Regions from separate parts of the uncultured Ligilactobacillus sp. genome, predicted to be linked through region 3. Evidence: predicted binding sites of a transcription regulator. Region 3 holds the regulator's gene; each other region holds the start of a gene.
The links. The regulator NrdR, encoded in region 3, represses ribonucleotide reductase genes. The targets are predictions, from matches to a motif close to ACACNATATATNGTGT.
Positions count from the first base shown of each region.

Region 1: a site for NrdR is predicted at 1,449-1,464, ahead of Q9Q35_RS11505 (deoxynucleoside kinase). Genes of this name have one in related genera too.
Region 2: a site for NrdR is predicted at 1,019-1,034, ahead of pnuC (nicotinamide riboside transporter PnuC). Genes of this name have one in related genera too.

Region 1 covers NZ_CAQLEL010000151.1:27,338-29,614, reverse strand. Annotated here, with positions in the region: gene Q9Q35_RS11510 (CPBP family intramembrane glutamic endopeptidase) at 1-525, opposite strand, end outside; gene Q9Q35_RS11505 (deoxynucleoside kinase) at 583-1,329, opposite strand; gene Q9Q35_RS11500 (nucleoside 2-deoxyribosyltransferase) at 1,571-2,047, shown strand; gene Q9Q35_RS11495 (transcriptional regulator) at 2,199-2,277, shown strand, end outside.
Region 2 covers NZ_CAQLEL010000108.1:19,445-21,721, reverse strand. Annotated here, with positions in the region: gene pnuC (nicotinamide riboside transporter PnuC) at 152-922, opposite strand; gene Q9Q35_RS07440 (DUF1002 domain-containing protein) at 1,201-2,181, shown strand.
Region 3 covers NZ_CAQLEL010000114.1:44,149-46,425, forward strand. Annotated here, with positions in the region: gene Q9Q35_RS08240 (replication initiation and membrane attachment family protein) at 1-1,049, opposite strand, end outside; gene nrdR (transcriptional regulator NrdR) at 1,067-1,537, opposite strand; gene coaE (dephospho-CoA kinase) at 1,555-2,160, opposite strand; gene mutM (DNA-formamidopyrimidine glycosylase) at 2,157-2,277, opposite strand, start outside.

The DNA.
Region 1 (2,277 bases), on a different contig from region 3:
GTTGCCATGGTAGATTCCAAATAAAAAGGCTGAAAAAATAATTGCAAAGCGGGTGCCATAGCGTTTGAAGTTTTGCAGGAAAAAACCGCGAAATAAGATCTCTTCTCCAAACGGAGCTAGAAATGATCCATAGATAAACATCGAGAGCGTTTCAGTGGCTCCAGTGGCACTTTCTTCTTGGCTTTGGGCGCTCAGATGAAATAAGTTTAAGAGCATCTCGATCAAAGCACTATTGTAGCTGAAAATGACCTGCGTCAGACCTAAAAAGCAGACCCATTGAAAAAATTCTTGTGCAGTTGGTTGACGATAAACATCAAAAAAGTGGCGTTGTGTCTTTTTATTCGTAGCGACAAAGATGATGAACAATTCGGCTGCGACTGCAAAAAAGTACGGGATGCCACTTTTATCGGTATCTTTTGGATCTAAGATGATAAGTGCTTCTAAAATAGCGATATTGAATGTTATTAAGCAGGCAAGACCGACCCAAAGTGTCTTTTTGAGATCTTTACATCCAGTTTTTTCCATATAACAAAACCTTCTTCCATAAAAAATAGAGCTGAGAAAGTGCTCTCAGCTCTATTATCACCCAACTTCATTTAATAATTCAAGATGTTGTTTCTTTAGTTTGGCAAGTTGTTCTTTACTGATCTTGTTTAGTTCGTAAAGTTTTTCTTCGACTTGTTCCAAGACTGCGATCCGATCAGCCACACTGCCAACAAAATCGTATTTGTCGCCATCAATGATCAAAAGTGGCGAAGAATCGTATTCTTCCATCCAAACATCGTAATGACGTAAGAGACGTTGGTAGTATTCAACTAAGGAAGGATCACGTTCGACTAGTTCGTAATCCCGACCACGTTTTTCGATACGCTTTAACATTGTATCGTAGGACACTTTGATCGTGATCATCAAATCAGGTGACTTCTTATGGGAAGCAAATGGAAGTTCTTCCATCATATTTGAAAGTAAGCTCTTGTAGATGTCGTATTCGACTTCAGTTGCGTTGCCCATTTCGGTGTTCATCTTCATGAAGATCTCGTCTTCGTAGATCGAGCGGTCCAAGATATTGTTGTCTTCTTGCATAGCAGCCTTGATCATCGCAAAACGGCGGTTTAAGAAGAATGTTTGCAAGAGGTAGGCATATGGGTTAGTTGCATCTTTATCGCCAGCAGCGCGCTTTTTAGCGGCGATCTCGTTACCTTTGTAGAAGATAGGTAAAACGGGGTTATCTTTGACGGGTTCGTAATATGCTTTAGTGCCTAATTCTTGAGCTAAGATTTCGGTTAAACTCGACTTCCCAGAGCCGATGATTCCTGATAGTGTGATCAAAATGATTGAAGCATCCTTTCCTATAAGATCTGGTTAGTGTTAAATTATTTAAGTACCTCTACAATCATACTCGGAAATCGATCAAAAATAAAGCTTATCTTGTGTTTTTTTAAAATTAACCACAACATGTTGTGGGAGTAGGCTTATTGAAGATAGCATAGATCGATCCGATAATAATAACTTGCTTTTGCTGATTTTAGTCACGTATACTGAAAATATACTTAGTTTAGGAGGCCACAAAATGAAATCTGTATATCTTGCATCACCGTTTTTTAGTCCAGCTCAAAAAAGACGGATCGCTAAAGTTAAAGCTGCTTTGAGCAATAATAAAACGATCGATCCTAAAAATATCTTTATTCCCCATGAACATGAATATAAAGCAGCTGAATTTGGAAGCTTTGAGTGGCAAAAAGCTACTTTTGGCCTTGATACTAATCAGATCGATGCTAGCGATGTAGTCGTAGCGATCGTGGACTACAAATTAGAAGAGACTAAAGAAAACGAACCGGATTCAGGGACAGCCTTTGAGATCGGTTATGCTTATGCGACCAAGACCCCAGTGATCGTTGTGCAATTTGATCCAAAAAAAGAAGTCAACTTGATGATCGCCCAAGGTTTGACAGCTTATTTTGATGTTACAAAAGAAGGCTTAGTAGCTTTGGAAGAATATGATTTTGACGAATTGATGCCAAAATTCTGTCCGCGTCCTGTGATCTAAATAAGTTTGCCTAACTCCTACTTGTGGTAGGGGTTATTTTTTTACTTACTACTTAAAAATAAAGTTTAAAAATATATTTCACATTTGTGGTATTTTACACTTGTAAAGTATCACAAATGTGGTATAATTATTTTTGTGGAGGTGAGAACCAATGGAGATCGACATCAAAGGTTACCTGCGTGAAAAGGAATTGAGTATTTATGAGGTATCCAAGAGGTCGGGTTATGGTT
Region 2 (2,277 bases), on a different contig from region 3:
AGTATGACTATAATAGCTTGAAAAATCAAGTTGCTTTGCCCAAAATAAAAAGCCACGAGTCGACCCGTAGCTTAGTGTTATGAGTTAAGTTATTCACTTAGTTTAAGTATACGCCCGCAACTATTTATTGTCAGCAATTCAAAACTAAATTTTAAGCTTTCTTTGAGACTTCCCCTCTAAACCAGCTGTTCTTGCTGAAAAAGGCATACATGTCATTTAGGAAAAAGACGCTATAACTAAAGATCAAGGCAAAATTTCCATCGCCTTGCAACATCGTTTGGACCCATAAAGCGATCGTAAAAATCGATGCTAGTGTGAAAACATAGTATTGTTCACGTTTACGGTTCAATTCCAATAGTGCACCCGTGATCGCCATTGCTAAGTTCAAGCTGTCTAAAAAGACCCTAGGATCATTAGTAAAGCTAAAGATCGTATATGTGCATAACCAAGCAACTACAAAAAACAAGCCATATTTGAGCCATTCAAGCCCACTTTCTAATTTTTCAGCTTGGATATCATCGTTCCATTTTGGATCTAAAATACAAAAAATATCTAAAAAGATCAAATACCCGATCTGTTCCCAAGCTGTCGCATAATTTTTCGCCATAAAACCAGTTGCCGCGATGCAAATAGCTGAGATCGCACCACACCAGCCTTGGATCCCTGATAAGTTAGAGATCCCGATCACACATGCAACAGACAGATTGCCCCCAACAAAAGCGAGCAGGGACTGAAGTGGGGTTTGGTCAAAAGATTGGAGCAACGAAATAACTTGGAGCACAAAGTTGAACGCCAATAAAAAGTAACTAAAATATCCCCAGCCTTTACATTGATTCAATAACCACTTGAAATATCCCTTCCGAAATACATTCTTGGAATATTCTGGTAAATGGGTCAATACATCTTGATAACGTTCAAACATCTAAAAACTTCCTTCCACTAGACAATGATTTTTCGCATTTAAAAAATTCAATGTAACTATTATAGCCATGTCTTTCAGCTAAATTCAACTTAAAAAACACAATATATTGTAATTCTAATTTTATTAAATCTATATATTGTGTGTAATTTGATTTTTAAATGTTGATTTCCCTAAGTTTTTCTTACGATATTTATATCTTTTTCTTAAAAGACAAGAATTGATTTCTGGTGGTAAAATTAAAATGTAGCTAGATATAAAATCAATGAGGTGTTTTAGAGATGAAATTAAAAAAATTAGCAACTGCATTCTTGGCGGTGCTGACCTTTTTAGGGGCAATTTTGATCAGTCCCAAGGCTTTAGCCGCAAGTAGCAGTAACACACATACGTTAAATTCCGCTTATGTCGTCTATGGATCCGGCACGAGCCAAGAAGCACGCCAAAATTTAGCTAAGGTATTTGAAACTGATTCTTCATTCAAGACTTTGACCGCTACAGCTACCGATTACAATAAATATATCGCTAATGGCTCTAGCAATACGACTGACGCTGCAATGATCAGCTCTGTTGCGATCGCGCCTGGAGATCCTGGCTCTGGGGTCAAAGTCAACATCAAAGACTACAATGGTTCTAACAACATTACCCAAGTAACTTCCCAACAATATGCAATGGTCGCACAAATGGCGGGGGTAACTGATGTCAGCATCGTCGTGACCGCTAACCGTCCCGTTTCAGGTGAATCAGCCTTAACTGGGGTCTACAAGGCCTTAGCCGAAGATGGCGTTTCATTGAACACAGAAAACACAGCGACAGCTAACGAGATGCTTTCAGCGACTCAACCGGCGATCGACGCCAACAAAGATGATGCTACTTATCCTGGTAAGTTGATGGCAGCTGTTGGTGATGTGTCCAAGCAATTGGCACAACAAAAGCAAGATAACCAAGAACTAGCTACAAAACAAGACATCGAAGATATGTTAAATAAGGCTTTAGCTGACCGTGGTATTCAAGATCAAACGACCTCAGAGCAAGTAACACAGATCTCAGGTGCTTTGGTAAACTTCCAAAATTCACCGATCAGCTCAAGCAAGACATATATCAATAACGTGACAAACACGATCAATAACGTTAAAGATTCGACTGGTAATTTGATGAATAAAGCTAAAGACTGGGCTAACAGTGCTCAAGCTAAAGAAGCCGTCGAACAAGCTAAAGGCTGGTTTACCCGCTTCATCGAATGGGTCAAGAGTTTGTTTAATTAGTATTTTAAAATAACGCCAAGAGCCCCCAAACATGTGTTGGAGGCTCTTAGCGTTATTTTGACGACTAGAAGGACAAATAGCGGATAATATCACAGT
Region 3 (2,277 bases):
TAATAGTGTAACAAGACATTGATCACTGCATTTGGCAACACTTGTTTTTCCACCAAATTTTTGACCGTATAACGCTCTAGATTAGTCACAAAACTGTTCTTTTGCCGTTTGAGTTCTTCGATAAATTCAAGTGGCAGATATTGTTTTGAAACAGCGATCAGTGCTAAGTCAGTTTGCGTCAATTCCGCACTTACCTCCGGATCGATCGATGCAGTCACTTTAGACTCTTTAGGGGTTATCTCTTTAAATTGCCGATCAAATTGCTGTGTGGCTAATTTTTTGACAAGTTCAAGATCAACTTTATCGTCCTTGACATTTAGCGCTTGTTCAAGCAATTTGACGAGTTCTAGTTCATTTAGACCATACAATAAAGCAATCGACTTTAAGGTCTCAAGTGAACGGCTGATCTCAGTTGCAGGCACAAAAGACTGGGCTAAAAGCTCTTTTAAGTATTCCACATCAAGATCAACTTCGACTGAATCGACAAAATTTTTAGTCGGTTTAGCTGGCGCTTTTACCTGTGAATTTTTGAGCAACGTATCTTTTTTCACGGTAAAAACATCTAGAAGCGACTTGGTGACCTCTTTAGCATTAGCATATGTGAAAGCTGGTTTGACAAATTCTTGTTTCAACTCATCATATTGGATCTGCCCTAATGAATCGGCTAAAAGCATGCTCAAGAGATCATCTTTAAAGAAATCTTCGGCACTCAAAGGGGCTTGTAACTCATAGATAAACACTTGACCAAGTTCATCTTTTTGAACGAATGTCTTCAATAGTCCAAGTGCTTCTAATCTGATCCGGGCTTCGTAAAAGTCACGTAAACCTAAACTCAAAATATCCAATAGCTCTTTATGCATCCGGCGCGCTAACAGATCTGGTGTTTGAGCTACTTTAGTCGCTAATAGTGAATAAATACCATAAGCATTGACGCCCATCAACGGCTGGTAGAGCTTTAAAATGACTTTGAACTCTGTCGAACCGATATGGGCTTTAGTATTGACAACGTAACCATCCTTAGGCGACATCTGCCTTAATCCTTCACTCATCGCCTAACATCCCCCTACTACTTACTTTTTTCGTTGTCACGTGCCATCAAGTCTTGCAATTCCTTTGCAAAAGATGCCATATCTTTAAATTCACGATAGACGCTAGCAAATCTGATATAGGCGATATCATCGACATTTGCTAAGATCTCCATCACATATTCACCGATCAATTGGCTGGAAACTTCATTACCTCCGACGGCACGGATCTTTGTTTCGACTTGATCGACGATATTTTGGATCTCATCCATTGCAACGGGTCGTTTTTCAGCCGCTCGCATGACACCCCGCAAAACTTTTTCACGATTAAATTCTTCTCTGGCACCATTTTTCTTAATAACTAATAGTGGCGCTGCTTCTACTCTTTCAAATGTAGTAAAACGGAAACCACAATTTTCACATTCCCGCCGGCGCCGAATGGCATGTCCATTGTCGGCGGGACGGCTATCCACTACACGTGATCCATTTTGATGACAATTTGGACACTTCATAATCTTTACCTCGCTGCCTAATTTTCGATTAAATTATTTATCTCTAGCCATTTTATCACTTGCGCTTGCGTTTCTTCAACTGTTCCCGAACTATCTACTGTAATTGTAGCCAATTTTCGCCTTTTTTCAGCAGACATCTGACTAGTGATCCGCTCAAGTGCCGCCTCTTCACTCAAATGATCGCGTTCTATGATCCGTTTTAATTGGACTGCTTTAGGAACTTCAACATTGATAACTGCATCACAATGATCTGCATAACCATTTTCAAATAATAAAGCGGCATCGATCACAACTACTTTACAGCCTTTTTGCTCAGCTAAGGTCAGCTGTTTTTCATATTCAGCTCTGATCAATGGCTGCATGATCTGGTCTAGTTGAGCTAATTTCTTAGGATCACTAAAGACTATCTTACCGAGCTTAGCCCGATCTAAAGTCTGATCAGTTTGGATGATCTGAGGTCCAAATGTTTTTTGTAGTTCAGCTAGACCAGGAGTCGCTGGTTCAACGACTTTTCGGGCGATCACATCAGCATCGAGGATCTTAAAACCTAATGTTTGTAAAAAATTGCTGATCGTCGTTTTGCCCATTCCGATCCCGCCAGTCAAGCCTAAAATATATGTCATTTTACCACCTGCTGGCAATGCGGACAAAAATGCGTGCCCCGTTGTCCCACAATGATCTTTTGGATCTTTGTACCACAACGTTTGCACGGCTCATTGGTTCGCCCATAAACATCTAGT